3 regions of the Paenibacillus sp. Soil724D2 genome follow, and region 2 is predicted to be linked to each of the others. Evidence: riboswitches for the same ligand, from Rfam matches in the RefSeq annotation. Region 2 holds a riboswitch; each other region holds the start of a gene.
What was found. Region 2 has a riboswitch for cyclic di-AMP ahead of ASG85_RS39755 (stalk domain-containing protein). Riboswitches for the same ligand answer to the same signal wherever they lie in the genome.
Positions count from the first base shown of each region.

Region 1: linked by a shared signal. The riboswitch ahead of ASG85_RS35225 (NlpC/P60 family protein) and the one ahead of ASG85_RS39755 (stalk domain-containing protein) in region 2 are both predicted to bind cyclic di-AMP.
Region 3: linked by a shared signal. The riboswitch ahead of ASG85_RS20855 (3D domain-containing protein) and the one ahead of ASG85_RS39755 (stalk domain-containing protein) in region 2 are both predicted to bind cyclic di-AMP.

Region 1 covers NZ_LMRY01000059.1:362,225-372,540, forward strand. Annotated here, with positions in the region: gene ASG85_RS35200 (ABC transporter ATP-binding protein) at 1-1,471, opposite strand, end outside; gene yyaC (spore protease YyaC) at 1,505-2,038, opposite strand; gene ASG85_RS35210 (glycosyltransferase) at 2,174-3,343, shown strand; gene ASG85_RS35215 (stalk domain-containing protein) at 3,367-4,821, shown strand; gene ASG85_RS35220 (hypothetical protein) at 4,818-5,477, opposite strand; gene ASG85_RS35225 (NlpC/P60 family protein) at 5,660-6,556, opposite strand; cyclic di-AMP (ydaO/yuaA leader) riboswitch at 6,559-6,719, opposite strand; gene ASG85_RS35230 (hypothetical protein) at 6,786-7,382, opposite strand; gene ASG85_RS39685 (hypothetical protein) at 7,812-7,946, opposite strand; tRNA gene ASG85_RS35235 (tRNA-Gly) at 8,634-8,704, opposite strand; tRNA gene ASG85_RS35240 (tRNA-Pro) at 8,722-8,798, opposite strand; tRNA gene ASG85_RS35245 (tRNA-Arg) at 8,815-8,891, opposite strand; tRNA gene ASG85_RS35250 (tRNA-Gly) at 8,900-8,974, opposite strand; gene ASG85_RS35255 (AIM24 family protein) at 9,077-9,775, opposite strand; gene ASG85_RS35260 (hypothetical protein) at 9,803-10,258, opposite strand; gene ASG85_RS35265 (GyrI-like domain-containing protein) at 10,313-10,316, opposite strand, start outside.
Region 2 covers NZ_LMRY01000023.1:292,061-302,376, forward strand. Annotated here, with positions in the region: gene ASG85_RS20560 (response regulator) at 14-661, opposite strand; gene ASG85_RS20565 (sensor histidine kinase) at 715-1,776, opposite strand; gene liaF (cell wall-active antibiotics response protein LiaF) at 1,826-2,488, opposite strand; gene ASG85_RS20575 (PspA/IM30 family protein) at 2,661-3,287, opposite strand; gene ASG85_RS20580 (hypothetical protein) at 3,314-3,604, opposite strand; cyclic di-AMP (ydaO/yuaA leader) riboswitch at 3,767-3,919, shown strand; gene ASG85_RS39755 (stalk domain-containing protein) at 3,924-4,715, shown strand; gene ASG85_RS38755 (hypothetical protein) at 4,857-5,027, opposite strand; gene ASG85_RS20590 (DinB family protein) at 5,397-5,879, opposite strand; gene ASG85_RS20595 (pyridoxamine 5'-phosphate oxidase family protein) at 6,080-6,628, opposite strand; gene ASG85_RS20600 (thioredoxin family protein) at 6,701-7,018, opposite strand; partial or broken gene trxB (thioredoxin-disulfide reductase) at 7,050-7,979, opposite strand; gene eis (enhanced intracellular survival protein Eis) at 8,601-9,791, opposite strand; gene ASG85_RS38030 (hypothetical protein) at 9,817-9,978, opposite strand; gene glp (gephyrin-like molybdotransferase Glp) at 10,302-10,316, opposite strand, start outside.
Region 3 covers NZ_LMRY01000024.1:7,388-17,703, reverse strand. Annotated here, with positions in the region: gene rsmA (16S rRNA (adenine(1518)-N(6)/adenine(1519)-N(6))-dimethyltransferase RsmA) at 1-454, opposite strand, end outside; gene rnmV (ribonuclease M5) at 1,355-1,897, opposite strand; gene ASG85_RS20855 (3D domain-containing protein) at 2,102-3,241, opposite strand; cyclic di-AMP (ydaO/yuaA leader) riboswitch at 3,535-3,720, opposite strand; gene ASG85_RS20850 (ABC transporter ATP-binding protein) at 4,003-4,740, shown strand; gene ASG85_RS20845 (ABC transporter permease) at 4,743-5,975, shown strand; gene ASG85_RS20840 (TatD family hydrolase) at 5,961-6,728, opposite strand; gene ASG85_RS20835 (HD domain-containing protein) at 6,777-8,054, opposite strand; gene ASG85_RS20830 (AbrB/MazE/SpoVT family DNA-binding domain-containing protein) at 8,424-8,678, shown strand; gene rsmI (16S rRNA (cytidine(1402)-2'-O)-methyltransferase) at 8,850-9,737, opposite strand; gene ASG85_RS20820 (tRNA1(Val) (adenine(37)-N6)-methyltransferase) at 9,789-10,316, opposite strand, start outside.

The DNA.
Region 1 (10,316 bases), on a different contig from region 2:
CGCGCTCTCCCACCATCGTGTCGTACCCTTCGGGAAGCGACACGATAAAGTCGTGGATGTAGGCCTGCCGACACGCGGCCTCCATCTCCTCACGCGTAGCGTCCTCCCGCGCGAAGCGCAGGTTGTCGCCAATCGTCGCGTGGAACAGAAACGATTCCTGCGTCACGTACGCGATCTGCTCGCGCAGCGAAGCCAGCTGAACGTCGCGGACGTTCACGCCATCCACCTCGACGACACCCGACGTCGAGTCATACAGCCGCGCGATCATGCCGATCAGCGTCGATTTCCCCGCGCCGCTTGGCCCGACAAGCGCGACCATCTCACCCGGCTGCGCCTCGAACGTGACATCGCGCAGCGCGTACTGCCCTGGCTTATAAGCGAAGGAAACCTGCTTATAAGCTACCCGACCCGCGACCTGCGTAAGCGGCGTAGCCCCAACTGAGTCCATGACATCCGGCACCATGTCCTGGTACTCGAAGATACGCTGGAATACACCCAGCGCCGTCGCTACCTCCACATGAAGGTTCAGCAGCATACCTACAGGCATGTACAACCGGCCAAGATACGCCGCAAAGGCGACGATCGAGCCCAAGGTCATGCTGCCGGATATGACGGAGTAGCCGCCGTACATATAAATAATCGCTGTGCCTAACGGCCCCAGCGTGCTCGTTGCCATCCCGAACCAACGACCGACCAGATTGAGCCGCAGCTCCAAATCCATCACCTTCTGGTTCATAGCCGTAAACTCGATTTCCTGCTGCTTCTCCCTGCCGAAAATACGTGTCAACAAAGCACCGGAAATCCCGAAGTTCTCAGTAAGCTGAGAAGTAATATCCGAACGCACTTTCTGCGTTTCCGTGCGCAGCGATTTCCTTAACCTCGACACTTTTTTCACAGGCAGCACAAACAGCGGGAGAATAAGCACAGAAATAATGGCTAGTTTCCAGTCAAGGGCAAACAAAATACCAATCGTCGAAACAACAATGACAATCTGGGTGATTGATGACACAACCAATGAGGTCACAACACTTTGAACAGCCTGAACGTCCCCTGTGATCCGCTGAACAATTTCCCCCGACCGAGCCTCCGTAAAGAAAGCCATCGATTGCCGCTGCAAATTATGAAACAAGGACTGTCCTAAATCACGAATAACCCCTTGGGTTACTTTGGTATTAAGATGATTTTGCCATACCCCAAGCATACCGCTTACGACAGGAAGAAATATCATTAACAGTGCCATCCCTGCCAGAAGTTTCATATTGCCCTGTGGAATCGCTGTATCAATAATTTCTTTCATAACAAGAGGCGGGATTAAACCAATCAAGGCTGCAAACAGCGCCAATCCAATAATGGCCAATAATTGTCCCCAATACCCCTTGAACAACCGCAAAATCCTTTTTACCGAAACATCCTTTAACTTCGCTTTAGGCCGATTCCTATCGGAAAGCCGCCCCATACCACCTGGTCCCACTACTCATCTCTCCGTTCTACGCTAAGCTGCCTTCTAAATAGGAAAAGCATGCTCGATTGCCTTCGTCACTTCATCTGCCATCTTCAACACGCTGTACAGCGATGTTGTTTGTAGTACACTATACTGTCTAGGCCCGTCTGCATTGACGATAGCCGCAATCGTATAATCCCCAACCTGAGGCAGCACCTTCCCTACTGACTTCCCTGGAGCCAAAGGCTGATTAGACACCTGATACATGCTCACAGACAGCTTTTGTCCCAAACATGCATCAATCGCTATCACCACACAACCAAGTGGAATTTCCTGCAAACGCGCTGCTAAGTTACTAGCATCACAAGGCGCTTCAAGTGTTCCTATCACATGCGGATACCCCAGTTCCACAAGTTTGCTCCCTACAAGCGGGCCCAATGAATCACCTGTCGATCGATCTGTTCCTATACATACAAAAGCCAACGAATCCGGCTTCATCACCGACTTTTTCCCAATCGCCTTGAGAAAGATGGCCAACTGATCGCCATTCATCTTTTTCCAATACTGCTCCCGCGGTTCAATCCGTTCTTCCCCCATCAGATCCTCCCTTAACACGCATCCAGCAAAATTTCCCCTCACTCCTGATGAATGATATAATGCGGTCAACTTCTATTCTTTCAAGATTATGCTTACGATGCAAGTTTTGCTAGCAAAACTTTAAGGAGGCACACCATGTCCACCCTAGGAATTATCGCGATCCTGACCCTCCTCTACTGGCTTTATATCACATTCGATGTGCATAAAGGCATACATTTACTGCATACACTGCCCAAATCCACGAAACTCCCGGACAAGCCTCCACTCGTTTCGGTCATTATCGCCGCCAAAGAAGAGGAGAGTACCATCCTAGAAACCGTCCGTCACCTTCTCACGCAAAATTATCCGCGCCTCGAGATCATTGCCGTCAATGACCGTTCTCAGGACGCTACAGGCGTCCGACTTGAAGAGCTGCGGAAGTGGTCACAGCGCAAAACAGATATTCACACACCGCTGCAAATCATTCACATCACCTCACTGCCTGAAGGCTGGCTTGGCAAAAACCATGCTCTCTACCAAGGGTATCAGCAAGCAAGAGGCCAGTACTTACTTTTTACAGATGCGGATATCATCTTTGCACCAGGAACGATTTCAGATAGCGTTACTTATATGAAGGAACATGACGTACAGCATCTCACGCTGACCCCTAACATGATTGCGCGAAGCACGCTGCTCAGAGGTTTCGTTCATTTCTTCCTCTTCTCTTTTTCCTTATTCGTTCGCCCGTGGCGTGCCAACCTTGATAGCGCCCGTGAACCGGGCATCGGAATAGGTGCCTTTAACATGGTCAGCCGCAGTGCTTATGAAGCCATTGGCACGCACAAAGCGATCGCCCTTAGACCTGATGATGACCTTCAATTAGGCATCTCCCTCAAACGAGCTGGATTTAGGCAGAAGGTTCTTTCCGGCAAGCATATCCTTCAAGTCGAATGGTACCGCTCCCTCAAAGAAGCGATCATCGGTCTGGAGAAAAACCTTTTCTCCGGTTTTCGCTACAGCTACACTATTGCTTTACTCGCTTGTCTAGGGCAGCTTATCTTTTTTATTTGTCCTTGGCTCGGTCTGATCTTCCTTTGGGACTGGAGAGGTGCCGCCTATGCTGTCGCTGTCATTTTACAAATATGGCTATACCGCAAGCTAATGTTCCGCCTCATGAGCAAACGCGGGGATGAAGCTTTCCTGCTCCCTATCAGCGCTTCCCTGCTCCTCTATACGATCGTGCGCTCCGTATGGCTAACTTGGAAACAAGGTGGCATCAATTGGAGAGGAACGTTCTACTCCCTGCGCGAATTAAAAAAGAAGTAAATTCAGAAAGGAAGATAGCTGCCATGCCTCATGCGCGTTTCCGCACTCTTACTTACACCGTGATGCTCAGCTGTCTGCTCTCAGCAGCCGTTATCTTCCCAGCATCTACTTCTGCACAAGGTACCGTTCAAACACAAAGCCGAACGATTGCTCATAATGGCAAGTCGTTTACTGTGCAATGGGTCACCGTGGATCTCACTGATCCCTATTTGCGCGTTAAGCCTGTAACGGCTGAAAGCGGCATTGGTCATGACGAATCCTTCTCCTCCATGTTATCGAGAAACCATGCGATTGCAGGGATCAATGGGACTTTTTTTGACGCCTATGAAAAGGATGATACCCAGCGCTATCCGAATGGTTTGCTGATTGGCTCCGGCGAAATCATGCATTCCGGCATTAATCCTGCCTTTCTCCTTCATGCCGACAAAACAGCCAGCTTTGGGCGAATCCAAACGGAGCACCAAATAAGCGTTACTCATCAGAGCAAAGCCTACACATTCACTGCTTGGGGTGTGAACAAATATTACGGTGATTCCGCCAATGATCAAGTCGTCTGGTACACCCGCGCTTTTAGACCGACCATCGATTTTCCTAACTCAACCAAAGTTGTCCTCCGCGAGGGCAAAGTTACTGCCGTTACGCCACAGAGTGTCGATATTCCCGAAGATGGGCAGGTATTTCTACTTGGAAATAGTGCCAACAATAAGACCTATGTGCTGCCTAATATCCATATTGGCGATACGGTGAAGCTGTCTTCATCTCTCCATAATCAAGATACCGGAGAAAGCTCAATACTTACAGCGGTTGATGCTGCTATTGGAGCCGGACCGCATCTGCTTACCAATGGCGCTGTTGATTTGGACTTCGAACGGGATGGCTTTACTGATCCCAAAATCACAACGAGTGCGAACGTACGCAGTTTCATTGGGCTAGACGCTTCCCATCAGTTCGTCATGGGGACGCTCTCCGCAGCTACGATGGCGGATATGGCGCAAGTTCTTCTAAAGCTAGGTTTAACGGATGCGATGAATATGGACGGAGGTGCAAGTTCATCTCTGTATGCGAACGGCTCCATGCTGCGAAGTCCGGGTCGGGCGCTGAGCAATGCACTTGTCGTGGAACGTCTAGATCATCCGCAAATCCAATTAGAAGTAAATGGACAATTCGTACATGAGTTCCGTGGGTATTTATTGCAAGAAACAAGTATGGTACCCTTTCGGGGCATTCTAGAAAGAATCGGTGCCAAATTTGAATGGAATGGGACAACCCGTACATTAACTGTTCATCAGGGTTCTACTAATCTTGAGCTTCGGCCGGATCATTCCGTGATGACTGTGAATGGGCAATCCGTCGTACTCCCTGAAGCACCTACCATACTAGAAGGTCATATTTATATGCCTTTACGAGCCATTATTGAATCCTTAGGCGGACAGGTCCAATGGGATCCACGGCTTTACCGAGTTTCACTTCGCTTTTAGTGCACACGATTCATTCGTACGATACGGTAATACAGTTGGCTGCTCACCTCCGGCTCCACTTCCAAATAACCTTCCACATGCACATAATCACCCAAAATATAGGTGGATGCATCGGCAGACCCGGAGTGTGTCAGAAAGAGGAGAGCGGCTTTTTCATTTCCAACCACGAACCCCGTTTGCTCATTCACTTCAAACTTATCTAGAACAGTCCCATGGTGAGACCTTGCGATATGATGAAAGCGCCATGACTGATCCTCTTTTGTTAGAAAATAAAGCACGCGATTTCTTTGATTATTACTGAATTCCCTCGTCACACCAATCATGCAAACCTTTTCGCCTATACGAAGATACTCATCTACAACAAAGGATTTCAATCGCAAACGATGCACATTTTTCTGCTGAATATAGGCTTCCATCTCTTCAATTGTCCTTTGATCCTTCGGATCCTGTTTCGTTGCGTAAAAGACCTCTTTTATAAACGTATCCGTCTGTAGGCTTCTTGCCCCTTTGAAATGATTATACGTAAGAAAAAATCGATCAATGACTCCCCGAATCTCTTCTGGTATGGCAGGACCTTGTTCCACGATATACATGCTATTTGCTTTATTCGAATGTCTTTTTTTATAAAACCAACTTTTCCAGACACTTAATTGCATGCCGTTCGTGTCACCTGCTTTCTTCCAAACATTTCTTCATTATAGGCTAAAAACCATAAAATTTCGATAAAAATCGCAATATTTCGCGTAAAAAAAGAACATTTGCCTTCTATGCTTTCATTCGAAAGATTCATAGAAAACAAATGCCCGATGATTTAATCCTTTTTCACCACATGGCTTACTTACAGAACTCTTTTGGCTCCCACATATCTGGATCCCCAGTATGAACTGGCGAGACTATCTATCGTTACACCTCTAGACGTTGTCGCTGAAATGAATTGATCATTCCCCAGATAAATACCAACATGATTTACACTGCCTGCTGCAAAAAACACAAGATCTCCAACCTTCAAGTCTGTAACCCTGGTTCCAGCTTGATCGTACATTTGAACCGAAGTTCTGGGTAGATCAATGCCTTTAGCTTCGTACAAATAGCGCACAAATCCGGAACAATCAAACCCTCTGGGTGTTGTGCCTCCCCAAACGTATGGCGTGCCCATGAACGTATTTGCTGTTTGCACGATTTGATCAGACGTGGAAGGTATAGCTACCGCTGCTACCTTTGGAGCTGGTGCTGGTGGCGGTGCAATCCAGGCTGGCTTGTGCGACTTGCCATCGACATTCACAATCGCGATACGATTCGCTTCATTCCACTCAATCGGAGAACCGAATGTTTCAGTAATGAAACGCAAGGGTACATACGTATTACCTTGATAAAGCGTCGGACTGCTTTCCAGACTAATCTTCTTACTGTTAACGATCGCTTGCTTCTCGTCGGTTGTAAGTTGAATCGTCTGCTGCTTGCTCTTCAACGTGACCACTATTTCGCTTTCTTGCTTCGCCCAGCCTACTTGATAACCCAATTTCTCAGACAGTACTCGCAAAGGGACTTGCAGCGTTCCTGCGTTGTCAATAAATGGCTGTACTTCTGGGAACTGAACCAACTCATCATTGACCTGGACTTTTACAGTGGATGAAGATGAACCTGATGCTGCTTGAACCGAGGGAGCGGACAAAATGGATACTGCCGCACCAACAAGTGCGCATGAGCAAATAAAGCTTTTTGTGAAAAATTTCAAAAACCTTGCCTCCTTGAAGCCTCCGAGGTTAGTTGACGGGTTCGGGAAGAGGTTTCCCTAGCGTGCTCAGTTTAGTAAAACAGCCGAGCATTCATTCACCCCAAATTAAAGAAGTCCCCCGTACCGGAGCTTTTGCTGCTCCGAGATTCGGCATTTTTTGTCTATGTTAGACTAGCATAGTTGAACTATTACTTTCAACTTTTGCATAGTGGTAATAGTTTCCATAGAGTTATAAATGCAAAGCAAAATCTGAAATAAACGAGGCAATCAATAGAACGGCCATGACACCTCCCGCAAGACGTGTACGCCAAATTAAGTTTCCGTCTGTTGTCATTTGTTTTGACAGTTTAGCGGTATTACGAAGTGTGTGGAAGTAAAGGATAGAACCTGCAACCACGAGAATAATCTCAAGAGCAGCGCTCACCCACGGCCACTGCCACAGACTAAATCCTACTAATGGAAGTCCTCCAGCATTCCCCGGTAAGAATGGCATATCTGTACGATGAACGAGAAGATCAAGTATCCAGTGACTGAAGGTAAGCCCTCCTATAGCTGCGCCTCCTCTTTTGCCCCACAACTTCCAAGCCAATAGTCCTGATAAGATAGCAATGAGCAGCGCCCCAACTAATGAGTGTGTATAGTCAGCATGAATAATCCCTTCCCCATATCCCGTACCGATGCTTGTATCGATCGTTTCAACACCAGAAAGATATAAAGGGACGAATACAACATCAAGCAGCTGAGTACTAAGCATGAGCGCCCAGATCGGCACCTCCGGTGTTCTTGCTTTCACTGCTGCAGCAAGCCCAAAATGTCCAGCAAACATTTACATTCCCTCCCTTTTCGAGCGACTGAGAACAAGACTTTCCAGCCATCCGCATAACACTGTAAATAAGAGCATAAATACAATAAATGACATGTCGAGCACCATCCCTTTCCACATGCTAATTTAATTAGTATATTAACTAATATAGTTAGTTTTGACAAGTGTTTTTTCCAGCACAAAGTAGAAGCCTGAACACCAACGTTCAAGCTTCGATTTCATGCATATGCGATTATGGCTTGAGACATGTCTATTTCGATATCGATCCACGTCCGCTTCAATGCGATGATATTGATATTATCACTATTGAGAAGTTATTATGCTTTTGATTTCGCTTGTAGTCACAGAAAATATGATGCTCCAAAAAGCCCGACGAATTGAATGATTCCTCTTTCGCTCACATTAGAACCAGATCCGATCGTGATTGGATCTCTAGTGTAATAAAGTGACTGGCTCCTTACGAAGATCAGTTGTCAGAATCACAGGCTTGGGCTGGTATCGGCTTATCCTTAAATCTTCACCGACAGGACGATCATCCTTCTCGGGTAAGTCCTTCGATACCTTCATGGACGGTCGAACCCCTGCGGAATCCCTCCTATCCGGACAAACAACTAAAGTTGTACTACGCACAACATTACTCAATCGAATCAAGCGTTTTCTCTACGCGTGTTGTAAAAAATGCAACAATTTAGACCAAAAGTGGCCTTTTAGAACGAATTAAGGCTAAATTGTTGTACAGGATACAACATCTCTAGCTAGGAGAGTAGGAAACCAAGGAAATTGTTGCACGAAGTACAACTACTTCCCTACTTATAAGCAAGAAAAATCCCTTATACAGGCATACTAATCCAGCTGCCCCCTTCACCCTAAACCAAAAAGCGAATCCATCGGTGTTAAATAGAGTGGATTCCCTTTGTTTACCCCAAACAAGGAAAAACGACTCCGTCGTCCTCCTGAGACGAGCGCGTTCGTCAAGGTAGATTTCGAAGCTAAAGTATAAAAAAACTTATACTTTCTTATCTACAGAAAAAGACCACCCGAAGGTGATCTTTTCACTTACTATGAAGCGGGCGGCGGGAATACTCCAAATACTTATTTRAAATGCTTCCTACGGAAGCGRCTAGYGGTATATTTGGACGCGCGTCCTACTTGGGTATATTCGATGATGYCTTCACGGACGGTCGARCCCATACGGCTTCTCTTCCTTYCCCGTTCAAACGAAAAAGAYCACCCGAAGGTGATCTTWTTCTGTRAAGCGGGCGGCGGGAATCGAACCCGCGCGATCAGCTTGGAAGGCTGAAGTTCTACCATTAAACTACGCCCGCATATTAAAAGGGATTGATGGTCGGGACGACACGATTTGAACATGCGACCCCCTGCTCCCAAAGCAGGTGCTCTACCAAGCTGAGCTACGTCCCGATGCGTATTATGAAAATGGCGCGCCCTGAGAGATTCGAACTCCCGACCTTTTGATTCGTAGTCAAATACTCTATCCAGCTGAGCTAAGGGCGCAAATTAGTTGGAGCGGAAGACGGGGATCGAACCCGCGACCCTCGCCTTGGCAAGGCGATGCTCTACCGCTGAGCCACTTCCGCATCGTATAATTGCTTGTCATTCTCGCTAACGTTTCTCCGAGGCGACAAGGAATAATATATCAGGAATCGAAGACAAATGCAAATGTTTTTTCTTTCCTTTTTTTATTTGATAAAAATACCGCCAAACGGCAGTACTTCTTTGGCAATACGACGCAATAGACTATCATTTTTCATATGCTCATCTAATTTGCGATCTGGCTTACAAGGCTGCATGAGAACATGACCTTGCCCCGTCATTTCCCAATGATAATTCATATGTTGACTGGCAAGCGTATTGCCGTAAACACACAGACGCAGCTGAGCATTCCGCGGATAGGCAACAAGACAGCTTGTATCGACATACAAGGGCTGCTTAGCATCCAATGCCATTTGGTAAATCGGTCCTGCAGTCAGAAGTCCTAGTTTGCCTGGACCTTTAAACTGCATTTTCACAAGATCCTGCGTAATCAATGTATTCTTAACATTTTGCAGATGAGAAGTGTAGCTGACTCCCTCTGTGTAAAACAAAACATGTCGGAATTCATACAGAAGATCATCGTCCGCTCCTATAGGTATAACAGCCATGCTGTATCCTTCAGGCAGCCCTAGCATGACATTGGCGGGACCATGCAGCCGTGACTGGACAAAACGCTTCTTCCTATACATACTCGGCAGCTTCATGAAAGAATCTTCTCTCTGCTCAGACTTTCCTTGAAAAGCGACAATTTGGTTCGGATGCAGCACATGAACAGACTCCCTCTGTTCGATGCGCAACGTGGCTATCTTTGCGTGTGAGCTTACTTCCTCGAAAGATACCTCCATACACACCGACCTCCTCGTAGACTACATCTATCTCATTCTGCGCTTCTGCCTCCGCCAGACAATGAATCGAAACACACGGCCCAGCACAAAATAAAAAACAACTAGCGAAACAGCCGTCACAGCCATATAGGTTAATTTCCGATTTCGCTTTTCTTTATCTAGGGCTACTTGTTCCATGGCCTTTAAGCGTTCTTGCAATTGTTCATTTTCCTTTTTAAGCGTTTCGTTTTGCCCAAGAAGCCGTTCCTCAGTTTCTTGCGAATGCCGCATGGCTTCAGAAAGCTTATCTTTCTGATCCTCTAATTGCTGCTTTGTTGCCTCATAGTCCTTCTGAATTTGTTCCACATTCTCTGGCAATTGATAGATGTCTTTCACCCGATCCAACCATGAGGCTTGGACAGCAGAGGCTGGATACATAAACCCGAACAAGATGACAAGTATGCCAAAGGCTTTTACCGCCTCCGCCAAATAACGAGTCTGCATCTGCCGTCCCTCCCCCTGTGAATATCGACATTTTCTTTTATTTTACCGCAAAAATCAC
Region 2 (10,316 bases):
TTGTGACTATTTGCTATTCAGCCAAACCATGTTTAAAGGCATAGATGGCGGCTTGTGTTCGATCTTCTACACCTAGCTTGGCCAGAACATTGGTGACGTGAAACTTTACCGTCTTCACACCGATAAACAAATCATCCGCCAGCTCTTGATTGGATTTACCTTTCGCAATCAAGCGAAGCACTTCCATTTCACGATCGGTTAACTCCTCATGCGGTTCTGCAGCCGGCTTAGGCTGACGAAAACGATTCATGATCTTGGAGGCGACCTGTGACTCCAGAATGGACTGCCCTTTAGCCGCCGCTCTGATCGCTTGGGCGATCTCGGAGGCACGTGATGTTTTGAGCAAATAGCTGAAAGCCCCTGCTTCAATCACTGGATACATTTTCTCATCATCTAAGAAGCTCGTCAACACAATGACTTTGCAATCGGGGTAAAGTTGCAGCAGCTTCCTTGTCGTTTCGATACCGTCCATGCCTTCCATGACCAAATCCATGAGCACGACATCCGGTCGATATTCCTGTGCTAGCCGAATGCCATCATGACCATTACTGGCTTCACCGACCACTTCAATACCATCCTCTGTCCCTAGTACAGCTGCCAGTCCGATCCTGACCATCTCGTGGTCATCGACAAGTAAAACCTTGATCAACGTGTCTTCCATTTGCTTCTCCTCTCGATAGAAACTATTTTTGCCAGGCAATCTATGATAATGGATTAACTTTCAACCGAATATTCAGTAGCCAGTATAGGCACACGAATTTCAATACGCGTACCTCGATCAGGCGCCGTAATGATATCCACAGAGCCGCCAATTTCATTAACCCGCTCCTTCATGGACACTATACCATACGATGTAAGCTTCTTAGCATCTAATTCAAATCCGACCCCGTCATCGCGTATCGCAAGCCGAACACCGTCAGGACGATGCAGCAGCTTCACTTCCAGCTTATTCGCCTTAGAATGACGCAGAGCATTAGAAAGCGCCTCCTGTACAATACGGAACAAATGGTCCTCAATCCCCTTATTCAAGCGGATATCCTCGTCCATATCCCAAGTAATCGCCATGGGCACTTTAGCCGCAAGCTCCTTCAGAAGCTCGACAAGTCCTTCGGACAGTCGTTTTCCTTCCAGGTGGATAGGTCTTAAATGCAAAAGCAAGGCTCTCATTTCCGATTGGGCAACAGAAGCCATCTCCTCGATGAGATGAATTTGCCGTTTAGCCTTCTCGAAATCTTTATCCAAGGTCCGCCCTACTGCTGTTGCCGTCATCGATATCGCAAATAATTGCTGGCTCACCGCATCATGAAGCTCACGCGCCAATCGCTGTCTTTCTTCAATTACGGCAGACAGCTTAGCTTTCTCCGCAAGCTCCGCATTATCATTGGATAAGCGTTGTAGGGAAGTAACCTGCTCTTCCCACCTTTTCATAATACGGCCTAACTGATCCCCTAGGCGTCCGATTTCATCTTCACCGTGTTGGAAGCCGCCGCGGGCAAACGTCCCTTTTTCGAGCAAAATCATCGTTTCCATCATCGGCTCAAGCCTCCGAGTAATTCGGTTGCTATTCCAGAAGCCATACACAGCGCCAATGCCGCCTATTACCAAAATTGCCATGAATGTAAATTTAACGCCCTCTTGCCAACTCGTAAAGGGCACTATCAGATTGCGTGAATTCAAAAAATAAATGATCGCGCCAAACACAACGAAACTAAAGATGATCGATTCACTCATGCTGCGCCATATCATATTCGTTAATCGCCGTTTATAGCCGTCCAATTGGTGATGAACCTCCTCGAGATCTTTACGCGTGCCTAAGCGCACATTCTCACAATACTTTGATCTTGATATCTCCTACGATGTAAGAAAGCACAAGTTTCACGCGGTGATCGCAAAGTTCATAGTTAGGGGACTGCCAAATCAGCTTGTTCATAACCCCTGACTCACGCTCATTCGCAACTTGAATCTGCCCAAATGAGATGGAAGCCGTCACAGCGACACCGATATCCTCCGGCACTTTTATATCTACATCCCCTACAACACCTTGCAGGATGACCGTGGTTTCCTTTTGCTCCAAAATCGCAAGTGAAAGATCAATGTAGGTTTCTCCAATAATGTACCAAGTTGAACTGTTCCGTAAAATCCAAGGCTCACGGCCTAAACGGACGCTATCCACCAATTTCTGCTTTTGCATGTACGTATCGTCTTTGTGTACTTGCTTAGATCGTATGAAAAACAAACCTAGCGAAATTAAAACAATAGAGAACACGATAGTAATGTGATCACCGAATAAAATCACTGCCCCTATGCCGATCAGTACATAACCTTTGCGCTCTTTGCGTGAACGGACCCGATGAATGCCTAGCAAGATGAGGATAATGGCAAGAATGGGGAAAAAGCCTATCGTATGATCTAGAAGCAAAAAAAGACCGGCTCCAATCAGCACTAGTGCTGTATTGCGGTTACGGTTGCTTTTAGTTTCTTCTCCCATCGCTGCACCTCCTCTGGCTGACTTTTAATTAGTTCATATAGATTCCTAGCATACCATAAGAATGGACGACCTCCAAGATGCAAATCCTTGCGCGGCAAGGCTTCCGTATGAATCATGGAGGTCAAGGGCTCCTCAGCGCCTACTTATCAGGCGCTGGAGGGATAACACGCGGCTATTTCTTGCCGCGCGGATCGGTATCATCACTGGAGCGATGCTGCTGCCACTCTTGCTGGAACTTGCCGCGCAGCGTGCGCAGTTCCTGCTGAAGGTTGCCGCCGGCTTCCTTCAGCGTCTCTTGCGACAGGCGGCCCGCTTCGCGGAGCCCCTGAAGCGCTTCCCGGCCGAGCTCGCGGCCGGTCACTTCCAGCTCGCGCCAAGTATCGCGAGCCTCTTTCTCGTGCAGCCCGCCGCTCGGCGGCTGCACCCCCTCGGCTGCGTGCCCCGCACGCAGCCCGCGCAGTTCATCCGCGAGCGCCAGGCACACGTCCTGGCTGCTCGCGTACTGCGCGCGGTAGTGCTCGCAAGCGGCTTCCTCGCGCTGCTTCTCTTGCAGCGCTAGCCGCGCGAGCTCTTCATCGCCGGCGCGCATCGCCAGCTCGGCCTGCTCGCCGCGCAGCTGCGCCATCTCCTCTGCGTTCACACTGTGGCTTCGCAGTTCAATAGTTCGCTGCAGCGCATCCTGATAGCGCTGTTCCAGCTTCTCGATCATGCTGCTCCCCCGATCATGGTGATCAAGCTTGCCGGCCGTTTCATGCCATGCTGCTTCTGCCATCTTTCCAATGCGATCCAATATACTCATGTTGTTACACCCCCATTACTGTTGATTTAAAATTCATTTCGTTTCTTCAATAAATGAATACCATACACCACTAAACATGCTGCGAACGCAATCGCGATGAAGCCCGATAGTTTAATAGTCAGTATCAAGCCGCCCAAGCCGGCGAAAAACCATCCAATTTTCTTCCCATTCTTAATCCCTACATAGCCTAATCCAAGCATAGCTGCCGGGAATAAAAAGCCCATTAAATGAACATGACCACCCAAATGATGCAGACAAATAAGTAAACCTGCCGTGATTAAAACTAGTGCCAACCCTTTTGATCGATCCATACTCATTCTGTTTACCGCCCTTCACGTGTTCTTCATGCTTCTATCGTACCTGAAACAGCTATACGTCAAAACGGACTCGCGACTGTTTTTGTACCTAGACCTAAGTCCAGTACGTGCTAAGACCTCCATCCATATTTTGGTCGTTGTCCCGCCGAGCCTCGAATGCTAAACTATTTGAAGCCGAGTCCGGTGCACAGACAAAGTGCCGGTACGGGGGACGATTTACATGGGGTGAATATTTGCTCTTCAAAGGAGCAGACTAGGGAGAACCTTCTTCCCGAACCCGTCAACTAACCTCGAAGGCTCATTGAAGGAGGATTACCAATTGCATACAATTACTAAAGGGTTAACTAGCCTTGCTGTGTCTTTAACAGTGTTGGCAGGAGGCTTTCTTTCCCCATTTACGGCGCATGCCGCTGAGATGGACGTGAAAGTGCAAGTCAATGATGACTTGGTTCAATTTCCGGATGCTCAACCATTTCTAGATGACAATCATTCTACCCAAGTACCGATTCGTTTCGTAACGGAGAAGCTTGGTTATGACGTGAAGTGGCAAAGAGAAGGCGATGAGATCAAGGTCACGCTAAATAACGACAAACATTCGATTACCTTAGTATCGGGACAAAAGGAAGCTGAAATCGATAGCAACCGTGTCGAGATGGACACACATGCGGAATTCCAAAATGGACGCGTATACGTTCCTCTTCGTTTTTTAAGCAAAGCATCCGATATTCCCGTTCAGTGGGACGCTAGCAGCAAATTAGCTATTCTAAGTAAAGATGGCAATAAGCATGCGCCAGATTATGAATTGTTTCAATCTACTGCCTATTCAGCAGATCCATCTGAGAATGGCGGCTACGGAGCTTTTGATTATATGGGGAATCCATTAGGTATTGGAACCGTTGCTGTTGATCCCTCGGTGATTCCTCTTGGATCTAAGCTCTATATAGAAGGTTATAATTTCAATGGCCTACCTGCAGGCGGCATGTATGCTTATGCAACAGACACAGGCGGTGCAATCAAAGGCAAACGTGTTGATATCTTTATCCCAGGATCCAAGAAATCCTTGCAGAAGTTTGGTATCCAAACCATTAAAGTTTACAAACTATCCAATTAAAATAGCTTATAAGAAAAAGCTTGATTTCTGAGATTTACTTCTCAAGAAATCAGCTTTTTTTATTTAGGGCAGAACAACCAGAAAAAAACTAGAAAGGCTGCTCTCCATCCTATTGGGATGAGAAGAGCAGCCTGCAGTTACTTAAACTTGATTCTTGGGGATACCATTTAAACTTGGGACGTAATCAGGTGCCTCGTTGCTCGATAGCGTTTGAGCTTCTTCCATGAAATTAGCGTTATTTTGCTGATTGTTTTTCTTATCTGCTTTGTTATCTTCACGGTCATACTTGGGATCGGCGTCATTTTTGGGCATAGCGTTCACCTCCATTGTCTCATAGTTAGTATGAGAAGGTGGCTTGCATTCTATCCCAGTTATCTGGATCTGGTGCTGCCCCTTATTTGACTGAACTACCCTCGAGGGTTTTTGTTTTTCTTATTTCGTGTTAAATGTATTTTTGTTCACATCAGCGCGAATGGGCTCCATCGGAAATGGCTTCGCTGCATACCATTGACAGGCTATTCATCGCCTTTCAGCAATAGTTTACTTTGCCGGTTAGCCGGATCAATGGAAAATAGATAGAAAAAAGGTACAATCGCTTCTTCTTTGGAAGTGATTGTACCTTTTTCTATTCCGACGAATTTTATCAGGAACCTCTCATTTTGAGGCTATTTTTCGCTTTTGCTATTCTTGGGACAATAATCTTTTATAAGTGGAAAGGATTCCGAAGTGCAATCCTTCATGGTATAGGTTATAGCGGAGCGATTGCTCTGGAGTTACTAGAGCGAGTCCCGTGGACGTATTAATCGCAGCTACATTTTCGTTCAAGCGGTCCATCGGATACTGCTTGCGAATTCTATCCAGCTGTTCTGTCAGCAAGGTTTTCAGTTCTGGCAATGTCGGATTAGGAAGCGAAGCGGGGTACGTGTCCAATGGCGACTTTCCGGAAACGAACCGATCAGTAAACCCTTCTGGCAGATGAAGCGGGATATTCAGCTGCGATAGCGCCAAGTAATCCGTAACGAAATAGATGTGACCAAGGTGCCAACGGATATTATTGCGAAAACCAGCAGGAATGCGGTCCGCGAGTTCCTCAGTTAGGCCTTCCAATTTTCCCAGTGTTTGTGCTCTAATATTGATCAATTCTTCGAAAATAGTTGTTTTCATTTAGTATCGCTCCTCGATTGTTTATGAAATAAAGTTACTACGGCGTATCCCGGAACCGCTCTAAACGGTTTTGCCACGAGAAATCTTGCGACAACCTGATGAAGGTTGAAGGTTCCGAGCACGAAAAGAGCCGCGATCGAAATCTGATTTTCCCGAAACAACCGTTGTGGCTATCTCGGGCGGTTCTTTGAACAGAGGAGTTACGCCCGGTCGTTCTGAACTGTTCTACCTTCATAGAACATGCGATCCGGGATTTCTTCTTTCTCTTTGGCTGTCAAGGACTCCGCGCTTAATTTAAAGATGGCGGTTTTACTACCTAGTGGGGAAACGTACCGATCCAAATGACTCCGCCCCAGCGGCCGATCATAATAGCCTGGCACATATTTGTCCAGCATGACCTGCATGGCGGCCGTAGCTTCGTCTAAATCGGTTACGCGTTCCAAGTTGCCTTCGATGATGATACTCATAAAGGCGGTATCCGTTTTAGCGGGTATCGGGCTCGTGATGGTTCCGTAATTTTCGCTGATGGTGAAACAGGCTCGAGGGTTTTGCTTGATATAAGTGATTTTTCTTCCTTCTTCCGCCCCATGAAAATAAATGGCGTTGTTCAGCCAAGAGAAATTGAGTGGAATGACATAAGGAACATCTTCTGAAGATAGGCCGAGAAATCCAATCTGGGCTTGTTTAAGAAAGTGCTGGATTTTGTCGGTATCCGTCGAGCTGCGTTTCACATTGCGAAGTGGAAACATCGTATTCATCGCCTTTCAAATAGTGGGGATTGGTAAATAAGAAAACGTTCGATATTGGGTTAATGTTACGAATTAATTGATCGTATCCAAATACTCTCGGATTTGTGCAGGGGTCTTTGCAAATTTGCTGTGCAGATGAGCTAATTTCTCCCCACTCTTAAATACGAGCAAGCTGGGAATTCCTCTGACGTCATATTTTTCGGTAAGCTCTTCGAATTGCTCGGAATCTACAGCATAGAATTGCTTATCCGAATGTTCGTTTATAATATCACCGATAAACAGTTCCAAGTTTTTACAATCATGACACCAAGTCGCATCGAATTTCATAATTGTGTAGCCTTCACCGTTGATTTTCTCCTGAAATTGCTGTTGTGTTTGAATACGTTCCATGGTTATCGATCCCTTCTCCATATATTGTGAATTAATGGTTTTCGTTATGCTCCAAAAATTTCTCGACATCGATAGCTGCCATTGCACCGCTACCCACGGCCGTAATCGCCTGACGATATTTGTTGTCCTTGACATCTCCACATGCAAACACGCCAGGGATGCTTGTTTCGGAAGTGCCCGGTTTAACAATTAGATAACCGACTTCATCAAGTTCCAATTGTCCGTTTAGGAATTTCGTATTCGGCGTGTGACCGATTGTGACGAAAATGCCATCCGTCTCGATAATTTCTTCCTCACCCGTCGTATTATTTCTTACTTTCAACCCGTTTACTCCGTTGCTGCCTGCTACTACCTCAAGCGGTGTTTTGTTCAAGCTCCACGTAATTCTACTGTTATTGCAAGCGCGGTCCTGCATAATTTTCGAAGCTCTAAGCACCTCGCGACGATTGACAACACGTACTTCGGAAGTAAATTTCGTAAGGAAATGAGCTTCCTCCATGGCGGAGTCGCCACCGCCTACAACGATGATCTTTTTCCCTCGGAAGAAGAAACCGTCACAAGTGGCACAGGTGCTCACGCCATGCCCAATATTTTCTTTCTCGCCGGGAATACCCAGATATTTAGCCGAAGCACCGGTCGAAAGTACCAATGTTTTGGTTATAAGCTCTTCTCTGCCTTAAAGCATCAGCTTAAATGGACGAATAGATAAATCGACGCTATTAACCCAGCCTGTACGAAATCTAGCACCAAAGCGCTCTGCTTGCTTTCGCATGTTAGCCATGAGTTCCGGTCCCATAATTCCGTCCGGGAACCCTGGAAAGTTTTCAACCTCTGTTGTGGTGGTTAACTGCCCGCCTGGTTCGGGGCCTTCAATGACAAGTGGATCCAGATTGGCACGTGCTAAATAAATAGCAGCGGTCAATCCTGCAGGACCTGTTCCTATCACGATTGCGTTATACATAATGTGAACTCCTCCTTTGAATAATAGGATAACTAAATTATCAGCGAAATTCTGGATTCACCGTATGTTCCATCCGGTATAGTGGGGCCAACGAATTCCTCCCTCATTTACGTAACCATTTATTTTAATAACGATGGTTACGAAATGTACTATATCATGAACCATGACGATTGGCAAGTAACTAGATAAATGATATTTTGGTTGTTACAACACAGACGCATCACATAAAAGAAATGGAGATGAAGCACAATGTTATGGGACGATTTTATGAAAAGCGATTTTCACGACTGAAGAGGCAGCAGTTACACCGAAGACCGACTGAACAAGCCGGGCTGGCTGGAACAATGGCTGACCATTCATGACCTTCCTATCGGGACATTTCATCGGCGGAAGAATTGGATGATCTGAAACAGTTGAGGGGCAACGATAAAGTTTGCGGCAATCCGATGCAACCATTCTAAGTCACTCTTTAGTCCGAAGTTGCATGATTTTCTGGAAATACCGCCAAAGGTAGCAAGCCACTTTATTCGGTAAAGGACAGAGAAACTTCGCCGAAATGGTCTCGTAACTAAAAACGGCCCCTATGGTTTTATACCAAAGGTGCCGTCTTTTTTTATTTATTTAAAAGAAATCCGCTAAATAGGTAATCCGCCGCGGAATCGCATCTTCCAACCGGCTAACAAGTTCCTCAGAGCCTTGAAGACGCTCGATTCGGGCCATAAATCCTGCTTTCTGATAACCCATGAACAAAGCCGTCAACGTCTGTATGTTACAGCTTAGTAGATGGTCGCCAGCAGGTATTTCATCTTCAGATAACTTCGCTACAACGGCCGCCTTCCCATTGTCAGTAAACTGCAATCGATAGACACCTTTGTTCCAATCCGCATGCGTGTCTGAAATATGTAGATATATGGTCTCCGCCCCATCGCGGGCTTCAAACACATACTCCGTCAGAAAAGCTTCTACATCCACAATTCTCGCCGAGAAATAAGTAATCTTCTCTTGTTTGAACTTTGGATCGTGCAACAGAAATGGAAGTTGGTCATCTACAGGTGCTTTCACTTCGACTTTGGTGATCATCGAATCATGATCTGCTATGAATTTCCATAAGCCGCGTCTTGCTTCCTCGTCAAGAAAAACCAACTCATGGATGGTCGCCAACGAGTCCTTTATCTGGTAAAATACATAGCCCCGCTGTTCCCCTTGAGCGTTCGTGTAGACAGCAGCTGTACCCTTTTTAAACTTCAAATAGCGATTATTCCACCAGTCCGCATCCCGCTCCATCATACCATTGTATGCTTTTGCAAACTTAGCGTAGATCGGATCCAAAATCTCTCCGCTTTTCGCTACACGTAAGATCGAGCTGCCCTCAGCAGCTTGAAACTTAGGAAGCTTATCTACAGGAATTTCATATTTCAAATAATCCACGTAGGTTTCCCAGCCATATTTCCGATAAAATTCAAACTTAAACGGCGCAAGAAAGGAAATTGTCTGCCCCTGTTCTCTCATCGCTTTAAGCGCTTGAACTAGAAGCTGCCCCACCATCCCATTGCGTCGGTACTCAGGCCATGTTGCAACGCCCGCAATACCGCCCATTGCGAAGCTCTTCCCGTTTAACCAAGTCCGAAAGTTAAGTACGGTGAGCTTTGCAGCCATAGCGCCGTCAACGAAATAACCCCACACTTGATTAGGATCTGTAGAGCCTATCCGCTCTGCCTTTTCCTCTGCGGTAAGCTCATATTGAAAAGCAAATTCAGATAGAGAAAAACTCTCTAGAAGCTCCTCTTGTCGTAATGTGCGAATTTCATTCATCTCAAATCACCTCATTTAGAATAGATTAGCTTTTTAACAATGCAGCAGCCAGAACTGGCTTTCCTCTGGGCATAACGCCATGAGCATCGGGCTCTAACGTAATGGCAATCGTGTCATAATTATTCGGATTAAAGGTGTAATATAACCCGCCTGCACCGTTATGTGTCATGAAAGTGCCAGCATTCACAGGGGTTTCTTTCCCCTATAGAAATTTGAGCGCATCGGCATCTTTATCCACGATTTGTATCATTAATTCTTGGTCGGTACGCGTACCATTCATGAAGGATCCCCTTTCCCAAGCCTCCTAACTATTATATACTTCGCAAAATCTCTTGTATTGGATGATATAAAAAAATAAAAATAGTTCATGTCTCCTGGAATGATGCTGACTGGTCTATCACATTAACCAAAGCAATAGTAATGGGTACTCACTCGCATTGACTGTTCAAGCATAAAATGGCCTACCCTCAATGACTTCTTAACGGAAGTTCAGCGATAGGTAGGCCATCTTTATTTTATAGGATA
Region 3 (10,316 bases), on a different contig from region 2:
CGAGAAGCTTCATGATGATCGGTGTCGTGATGTAGTAGGGCAGGTTGGCGACGACACTGACGCCGTCCATGCCCTCGAAGTGCTGCCGGAACAATTCCGGCAGGTCGGTCTTCAAAATGTCCCCATGGACGACTGTAGCGTGGGGATAGGGCTCCAGCGTCTCGGCCAGAATGGGCAGCAGACGCTGATCGATCTCGACGGCCAAGACACGGCCAGCGAGCTTGGCCAGCTGCTGCGTGAGCGCCCCAATGCCGGGGCCGATCTCAAGCGCAGCCTTGTTTGGCCCGAGCTCAGCAGCCATGACAATCTTGCTTAGGATATTTTGGTCAATCAAAAAGTTTTGACCCAAGCTCTTTTTGAGCACCAGACCATTTCTCTTAATAATTTGTTTCGTTTTACTCGGTGTAGCTACGTCATCTGCTGTTACAATCACTTCATTGTTGGGTATATTCATGATATAGACCTCATTATCTATAGGTTCTGAATTTCATATTCATTATCTTTCATATGCGCCTTCAAACCCTGCGCCAAATCTCATGAAATTTATTTCTACAATGGAATCTTACTGGAAGTTCGGTATGCATAGTCATATAATCTCATGAGAGTTTACTGATAAATACATACTTTCAGTTGGATAATGTTGCAGGAAGGAGACTGTCAATTCACTCGCTCTACATTCTTAAATCGGGATCATTCGTCATCTATGCTCAATTGAGGTTGCTGGACAAATAAATCCATATTGGCGGTTGAATGATGTTGTAGAAAGTGCAACAATTGTTGCCTAAATCTCGCCTTTCTCCTTTTGTTGTTGTATCATGTACAACAATTTGGTCCTATACAGGCCATATCGCACCAAATGGGTTCAAAATGTTGTACAAACTACAACTTCAAGTTGAAAATAGCCTTTGTACGTGTGAATTGTTGTAGAAAATACAACATTCGCAACCACTCCATCTACCCTTACAAAAGCTGAATGACTCTAAAATCTAATTTTGGAGTTATACCTACCAGTTGTGAGTAGAGCACAATGAATCAACAGTCTCGAAGTGCAACAATTGCTGCTCAAATTCCGTCTTTACTATTACATCTTGCTTAATATATATAACCCTTGGGACTAAATCCAGACTTTTTTCCAAAAATGGGTCAAAAATATTGTAAGAACTACCACTTCAACTTTGATATAGCCAATTGGAATGCGATGTTGTAGAAACTACAACAATGGCAACTACTGGAGTCCATCTACGTTCATAAAGTTGCTAAACGACTCTACGATATTTATCGTTTTCTAATCAACGCCTTTGTAAACCCTCAATACGTGGTGACAAGTGAATACTTACGCATTGTTTTCAACTCTTTACTTATCAACTTCCAAATGCTCCAAAGCCGCCTCAAATTCCTCACGCGAGATTTGAAACATTGCACAGCGCTTATAAAACTGCTTGCCATTGCAATAGCCAATTCCTAATGCTTTACCCACAATCAGCCGGCGAGAAGCCGCCTCAGCATGAACAATCAAACCTGCGGCCATGAGATCCTCCATGGTCAGCTGTGAAACCGCACCATCATATTCCGTGCGAAGGCTCTGTAGGGCCTGACGGATCGTTTCAGGCGTCGCATTCTCGACGCCGATATCCCCCTTGTACTCGGCCTGCTCCTGCGTAATGAAGGCATGCTTGCAGCCAGGCACCTTGGCTGCTACAATCTTCCGAATCCGTTCACCTGCGTGGTCCGGATCCGTGAATATAATAACGCCTCTTCGCTGCTGCGCAAGTGCAATACGCTTTAGTACGGCTTGTCCAATTGCAGAGCCGCCTGTTTCAATCGTATCCGCCTCTACCGCTCGGCGAATAGCAGCTGTATCGTCCTTGCCTTCGACGACAATTACTTCTTTGATCATAAGCAGTTCCCTTCCCAGTACCAAGGATAAACGACTCCGTCGTCCTTCTGGGACGAGCGCGTTTGTCAAGGTTGAGCTAAAGTATAGAGCTTATACTTTCATATTCAACGCAGAAAAAGAAGAGGGGTCCCCTCTTCTTTCGCCCAAGTTGTTACTTGGCAACGTATATATGACATTCTTCCCGCTGAAACTGACGTTTACACGTTAATTTTCAGATGGCTTTTTCGGTCCTACCACATACACGGTGTACCCTTGCTTCGTTCCGAATTTATTGGCATAACCATGATCTTCAAAGAAGACATCAATCATTTGACCTTTCACACCGCTGCCAATGTCTTCAGCCCGGCGGAAGCCAATGCCCTCGATGTAAACCCACCATCCTAGGGGGATAACTTTAGGATCAACAGCTATTGTTCTGCCTTCTGTCACGGTAGTTCCTGTATAGGTTTTACCGAAACCAGGAGTTCCTTCGGATTTACCTGTAGATGCCACGTCTGCCGAATAGGCAGTCAACTTCACATTCTTCAGGATTTGTTTGTACCCAAATGTTACACCATTCTTCGAAACCTCATCCACACTAGGTGATGAAGACGAGAGAACAACAACAGGGTTTTTCGTGCCCACGGACACGACTTTATTAATACTTTCTGTTTGTACTTCTTCACCCACAACTGCTTCCGCGACTAAAACACCATCTTCGAAAGTCTTTTCTTTCTTCTTCAAGAGTACGCCCTCTTTACCTTCTTGGACGACTTGCTCTTTGCCTTTGAGCAGCGATGCGTCGCTCTTCTTTTCCGTATCGAACGCAATCGGCTCAGTTACTTCCTCCGTCTCTTTTTTCACACGGACGATTTTGATTTCATCGCCTGAGCTCAGAGCGGCTGTCGGTTCGGGAGATAAACGATCGTGCTCCCCAAGTGCAATATGTAAACGTTGCAATGCACTTTCTACCGTTCTTGCAGTTGTGTAAACAGTGGTGGTCTTTCCATCAGCAGTCAATTGAATCGGTGAGGCATGTTCGATGACAATTTTGTCTCCACCCTTGATTGTTGTCGTTGGTGCAGTAGAAATTTCATCGTGTTCACCAATCTTTATGGCTTGTTCATCCAGTAGGCGTTGCAGGACCCATTGCTTCGTTTGCACAACAGTTTCTTGTCCATTCACAACCACGGATACGCTCTTGGTAGCCGTACCGTACAACAACACCAAAAACATGAAAGTCATTGCGATTGAAATTATGGCTAGACTTAAAATCAAACGCAAGTTTTCATGCTTCCATCGCAATGCGAAGGACATGCTGGATGATCGTTTTACATGGGTCTCGCTAATAGAGATACTGCCCACTTCTTCGGTCCTCCTTCAAAGCCTCGCCGCCAGGTTACAGCATGATTAGATTTGACGCGACTAAGGTTTTTTAGTTTAACTTAACGTGTTCGCCATCAGCAGTACGGTGCTATACCGCTGCCTTCTGGTCGTCCCACACCAGTTTGCCTATTCAACATTCATATGAATTCCGGGCAATTTTTAGTCGTCCGAAATGTGTATAGCCCTTTATGAAGACAAAAAGCCAGCAAGAAGAGGACTCTTCTCGCTGGCTTAGTTGGTATAATAAAATACACAAATAGCACGCACGACAATCGTTACCTCTCTTACGCTTACGAGGTTAGCTGACGGATTCGGACGTGAGAGTCGCCCTACTAAGAGCATACGAAGTATACTCAAAGATTCACCCCTGTTACTCACTCTGTTCACTCAAGAAGCATGCTTCTTCAGCTTACAGTGGTTCCCCCGTTCCCATAAATGGAACTCAGCGAATGGAAAAATGGCAAATTGGTTATTAAGTTATTATGAAAAGTATATTACGCTGTTAATCTTAACCTGTAAAGGGATTAACACCTACTAAAAAGGGCTAAATCAACTAAAATTCGCTTAAATGAACAATAAAACAGCTTTATATCTACTTATATCTCACTTTCACGTACGTATACTAACTCTTTTCAACTTTCCACCCCTAAACTAGGCTTAAATTACAAATTTGTTTATAATGATCGTATAGGAAAGTGATTCATAAATACCAATAATTTGCTAATCAGGGAGGCAATGAGATGGGCTCCATTCTACAAGTTGACTCTTTATACGGGGGATATTTACCAAAAAAACCTGTTCTTCATGACCTAACCTTTTCTATCCGTCAAGGTGAAATGATGGGACTCATCGGACTTAATGGTGCGGGTAAAAGTACGACAATCAAAAACATTCTCGGCCTTCTTCAACCGCAAAAAGGATCGATTCGAATCAACGGACTCACTTTAGCTGAAAATCCTTTGTCCTATCGCGCAACTTACGCTTATGTACCCGAAAGTCCTGAGCTCTACGAAGAGCTTACGATCCGAGAACACCTTGAGCTAACCGCTATGGCCTACGGTTTGTCGAAGGACGACTATTTGGCTCGATCTAGCTCCCTTTTGGAGCAGTTTCAAATGAAGGACAAGCTGAACAGCTTCGCCAGCCATTTATCCAAAGGAATGAAACAGAAAGTCATGATTATGAACGCATTTCTGATCGAACCCTCGTTATATATTATCGATGAACCCTTTCTCGGCCTTGACCCTTTAGCGATCCGTTCCTTATTAGAATTAATGGTCAAAATGAAACATAAAGGAGCATCATTCCTCATCTCATCGCATATTTTGTCAACCATTGAAAAATATTGCGATAACTACGTTGTCCTTCATCGAGGTCGCATGGTTGCGCAGGGTGATTTAGTCGAATTACGCGGGCAAACCGAACTTCCGGGAGCGTCACTAGACGACATTTTCTATAAGCTCGTACAAGGGGATTAGTTATGAGAAATATGGACATCAACACCCATACCTTATGGCAGCAAAGATTCGAACATTATATGAAGGAATCCATGGGCTATTGGCAATACGCAGCGCGTAGTAATTTCATCGGTCTCGTGTTGTTTCTTGTCATCATTTCTTCCTATTATTATGCAAAAATACTACAGCGTCTTCCGACAGATTATCCTTATCTGTGGATCGTGCTTCTGCTGCTCGTTCCGATTCTATCTTCAAGCCCCATTCGTACATTGGTAAGGAAAGCAGACCGCATGTTTTTGTTACGGATCGAACATCAAATGGGCGCTTATTTCCGAAGCGGATTCATGTACAGTTTGACATTGCAAGCTTTTTGGACATTTATTGCTTGGGTTATTTTATGGCCGCTTTATCATCACTGTCTGGGCGCTTCAGAGCAGCATTTCTTATTAATGCTTGCACTACTTCTTCTATTAAAGCTAGCTAATTTATTAGCTAGCTGGCAGGAGAGCCGATTTGCTCACGAGCGTGCCAGATTAGCTTCGGTTAGCTTTCGCTGGATTGCAACAACTGCTCTCATATCGCTGCAATTTCTAACCAGCATTTTATGGGCAAGCGGCGCGGCGCTGCTTCTCATTTTCGTATGGTTAGCAGCTGTTCATTTCGTATCTAAATACGTCATCGGCTGGGACTACTTGATCACCAAGGAAAGTCAGCAGCAAGCTCGGCTTTATGCCTTTTTCAGCTGGTTCGTGGATGTGCCTCAAATGGGAACGCGAATAGCCCGCCGAAGTTGGATCAGCGGGCTTACACGGTTCATACCTTTTAGACAAGATGCTTCCTATTTATATCTATATATGAAGACATTGCAGCGTACGGAGCTGTTCGCTATCGTACTGCGTATCACCTTGTTAGGGGTGCTCGCTATAGCCGTTTCAAGCAGCGGTACTGCAAGGAGTTTAATCTTCATGATTTCACTTGTGATTTCCCTTGTTCAGTTATCGTCGCTCGAACGCGCCCACCGCTATACGTTCTGGCTCGAGATGTACCCACTCAATCAGAATTCGAAGGCCGGCTCATTGGCCATTATCATTTGGTCAGTCTTGTTGCTTGAGCTATGTATCTTGACGATTCCTCTTATGATTCGCTCTTCACCCATCTATCTGCTCGTTCCACTCATCAGTCTCATCTTCATTTCTTTCAGCTGCGGTATTGTACTTCGCCGTAGGTTCGAGAAAAATGCCTTACTTGAGACCTAGCAATCGAATGGCATTGTTTGTTGTTATTTCCGCAATCTCTTCCAAAGTCATACCTCGAATTTCCGCGGCCATCTCAGCTACCAAGCGAACATAACCGGTTTCATTTCGCTTGCCGCGGAAAGGATGGGGGGTCAAGTAAGGAGCATCGGTCTCAATTAATATACGATCTAGCGGAACTTGCGCCAGTACTTCCTTCGGTTGCCTAGCGTTCTTAAATGTAACTGGACCTCCAAAAGAAATATGAAAATTCATATCCAGACACTGCTTCGCTGTCTCCCAGCTTCCAGAGAAGCAGTGCATGATTCCCCCCACTTCCTCGGCCTTCTCTTCTTTTAAAATGTGCAAAATATCATGATGGGCATCTCGATTATGTACGACAATGGGCATCCCTAATTTACGCGCTAGACGAATTTGCTCCCGGAATACCCGCTGCTGTACATCCTTCGGTGACTTATCCCAATAGTAATCTAGTCCAATTTCTCCGATGGCAACAACTTTCTCATGCTTGCACAGCTCTTCAATCCATTCTAAGTCGCCAGGCATCATATCAATTGCATCAACAGGATGCCAACCTACGGTAGAATAAATGAAATCGTACCTCTCAGCGAGGGCAATCGAACTGGGTATGGTCTCCCGGTTGAAGCCTACATTCACTATTCTTGTCACTCCGGCGTCCAGCGCTCGCCCAATCACTTCATCTTGATCTTCATTAAATTGTTCAGCATTTAAATGTGTGTGTGAATCCGTTAGCATCTTCGTTCTCCCTTAAGTTGTAATATTCTGCTTCACTTATTTTTCTAGTTAATCTTGCTCGCCAAGCAGTGCCCATAAATCAGGATAATTGGTTGCGTTCAACCGTTCCAACAGCTCCTCCGGATAATACACATGATGCTTACCCATTTGGAATCCACTGATGGACTGAACAATCTCAGATCGATGCGTAATCTCCGTTAAGGTCTCCTTATGATCCAGCAGAAAAATCGGCAAGTTATCGTCCGTTTCCCCCGGTCTATACACGTCATAGGATTGATTCGATGGAAAGTCAATTTCCATGTAATAGGTAGGATCGAATCCGACCTCGGCCATCACTTTTTCCATCAGCTTAATCTGACGTTGATTAGATTCATCAAAGGTGCTGTATTTGTACAACTTACGATCCAAAAACCGTTTACACATATCACCTAAAATAGGATCTTTCTCATTACTCCAGAAAGTTAGCATCGTCTGCATAACAGACTCATCCAATAGTAAATAATCTTCCAGCGTAATTTTATTCTGAATCAGATGCAAAATAGGCTCAACCATAAAACCAAACGTATAATTTTCTTCGTATAAATGTTTAGCCCGCGCAAAAACTTTGTGCAGCAAAATTTCCGCACTACGTGTCACGGGATGGAAATACACCTGCCAATACATTTGATAGCGAGACATTAAATAGTCTTCTACGGCATGCATTCCGCTTTCTTTAACAACAATATGCCCCTTATAGGGCCTAATAACACGAAGAATCCGCTCCAGATCAAACGTGCCATAATTTACACCAGTGAAATAGGCGTCGCGCAGTAAATAGTCCATGCGATCTGCATCCAACTGGCTGGATACAAGGCTAACCACAATTTCTTCACTATACGATTTACAAATAACCCCTGCCACTTTTTTCGGAAAATCGGGTGACACTCGACTGAGGATTTTATTCACTTCCGTATCTCCAAGGACAATTCTGCATGACCAGTCTTCATGTCTCGTTCCGAAAGCTTTTTCAATGGAGTGCGAGAAGGGTCCGTGACCCAGATCATGGAGCAAGGCCGCACAAAGGCAGAGCAGACGTTCCTCTTGAGGCCAATCCTCATAGTGATTGCGTTCGAATTGTGAAATAATTTTCCGAGTGATTTCATAGACACCTAGTGAATGAGAGAATCTACTATGCTCAGCACCATGAAAAGTTAAATAAGAAGTTCCTAACTGCCTTATGCGGCGCAGTCTCTGAAACTCTCGCGTATTAATTAAATCCCAAATCGTATTATCCTGCACGTAAATATATTTATGAACCGGATCTTTAAAAACCTTCTCTTCCTTCATTCATTCACAACCTCTCTTTAGCAAATTTAAATAATTTCGACAATTCTCTTTGTCACTTCGACACAATTGTCGCATTATGTCGAAATACTTATTCCAATTTCTCTGTCTTACTTGGAGACCCTTTATCTTCTTAATTTTGAGCTTTTTAAGGAGGTCACACGTAATATATGGCTTACATTCCCTTATTCTACTTGGTTTTTATCATATTTTAAACAGAAACAATATTAAAAATTTTTTTGAATTATAACCTCAAATAGACGAAAATATGGTTGACTATTTTGGGAATCGTTGGTATCATTAGGCAAGAAGATATGTCGAAACATGACGATATTGATAAATTTTTGATAAAATCGAAAGGGGTTTATATATATGATGAAATCTACGGGAATTGTAAGAAAAGTTGACGAATTGGGTCGCGTTGTTATTCCAATCGAGTTGCGCCGCACGCTGGGAATTGGTGAGAAAGACGCTTTGGAGATTTATGTAGACGGCGAGCGCATCATGTTGAAGAAATATGAGCCTGCTTGTATCTTCTGTGGAAACGCTGAAAACGTATCCTACTTCAAAGGAAAAATTGTTTGTCATATTTGTTTAGCAGAAATGCCAACACCTGTGACAAAATAAGAAAAGTAGTATATAATAGAAGTAGCACTTATCCTATTGGTAATTCTAACCTTTTTCATATCTCCTCTAATCTCTAATTTGTTGGCTTCGGCCACGGATTAGAGATCTTTTTTTGTCCGGGAGAACGATATAGCGGCGAGTGCGGCGGGAACGCCGCACTTCCCGCGCGCTTTAGCGCTCGAGTAGTGCATTGTACACATCACGCTTGGAAAGTCCGCGGTCGCTCGCGACCAACTTCAGTGCATCCTTGCGATCGCTCCCGCTTTGCTCGTAGTGCTCAACATGCTCGCCCAGTGTCATCGCCTCCCACCAGCCATCGGCTGCTTCGCGGGCTGCCTTCTCCGATGTGCCTTCGGCGATCACGCAGTACTCGCCCTGCGGCGGGTACTGCTCTAAATGCGCGAGGCACTCTGCGATGGTGCCCCGCAGGAACTCTTCGTACCGCTTCGTCAGCTCGCGGGCGAGACACACCCGACGCTCCGCCCCCCACACTTCCGCCATGCGGGTAAGTGTTTTCTCTACACGGTGCGGCGATTCATAGAACAGCAGCGTATCCTGCGTATGCTGCAGCCCTTCAAGCACCTTCGTCTGATCCTTTTTCTCCCTGGGGAGAAAACCGACGAAGCAGAAACGCTCTGTCGGCAAGCCTGATGCAATCAGCGCCGACAGAGCCGCATTCGCGCCGGGGATAGGCACCACCGGCACGCTCTGCTCTACGGCCATCCTCACCAGGTCGTAACCTGGATCGGAGATGGCCGGCAGCCCTGCATCGCTGACCAGCGCGATGCTCTGCCCTTCAAGCAGCAAGCGGACGAGTTCGGGTCCGCTTGCTTGCTTGTTGTGTTCGTGATAGCTGACGAGTCGCGTAGCGACCTCGAAGTGCGTCAGCAGCTTGCGCGTTTGCCGCGTGTCCTCAGCGGCAATCATGCTCACTTCCTTCAGGGTGCGAATCGCACGGAAGGTCATATCTTCTAGGTTGCCTATCGGTGTGGCAACCAGGTACAGCGTGCCTACGCCGCTCCCATCCTCACGATAGCTCTTTTGCACATTCAAGCTCACTGTTATGTCCCTCTTCACTTTTTTATGATTATGCTTACGAAGCCAGTTTTCTTACGAAAACTCTAAGGAGCTTCTGCCCCCGTAGTAAATTTCTTTCAGCTCTCTACAGTACTCTTGATTGTCGTCATAAACAATAAGCGGCGGTAAAGTACGGATTTCTGGCTTTCCATCCTTCATTCCCTCGACCAACACCATCATCGCCTCTTCACCAGCACGTGCGTGCACATAGCGAATGCGCTTCGGTTCAAGTCGATACTGCCTCATTAAGCAGCAGATATCAATTAAACGAGTAGCCCTGTGGACCATCGCTACTTTACCGCCAGCCTTCACCAGCTTTGCGCTTGCCGCAATGACATCTTCTAAGTTGCAATATATTTCATGACGAGCCGCAGCAAAATGCTCATTGGCGTTCTGCTCACCATTAGGCACAGGCAGATAGGGAGGATTCACCGTAACGACATCAAATTGGCCATGTCCTAAGGTTTCGTGAATGGTTTTCAGATCTCCCTGGAGCATATGCAGCCGGTCTTCCAATCCATTAATCTCGCTATTACGAACTGCCATATCCGCGAGCCGTTC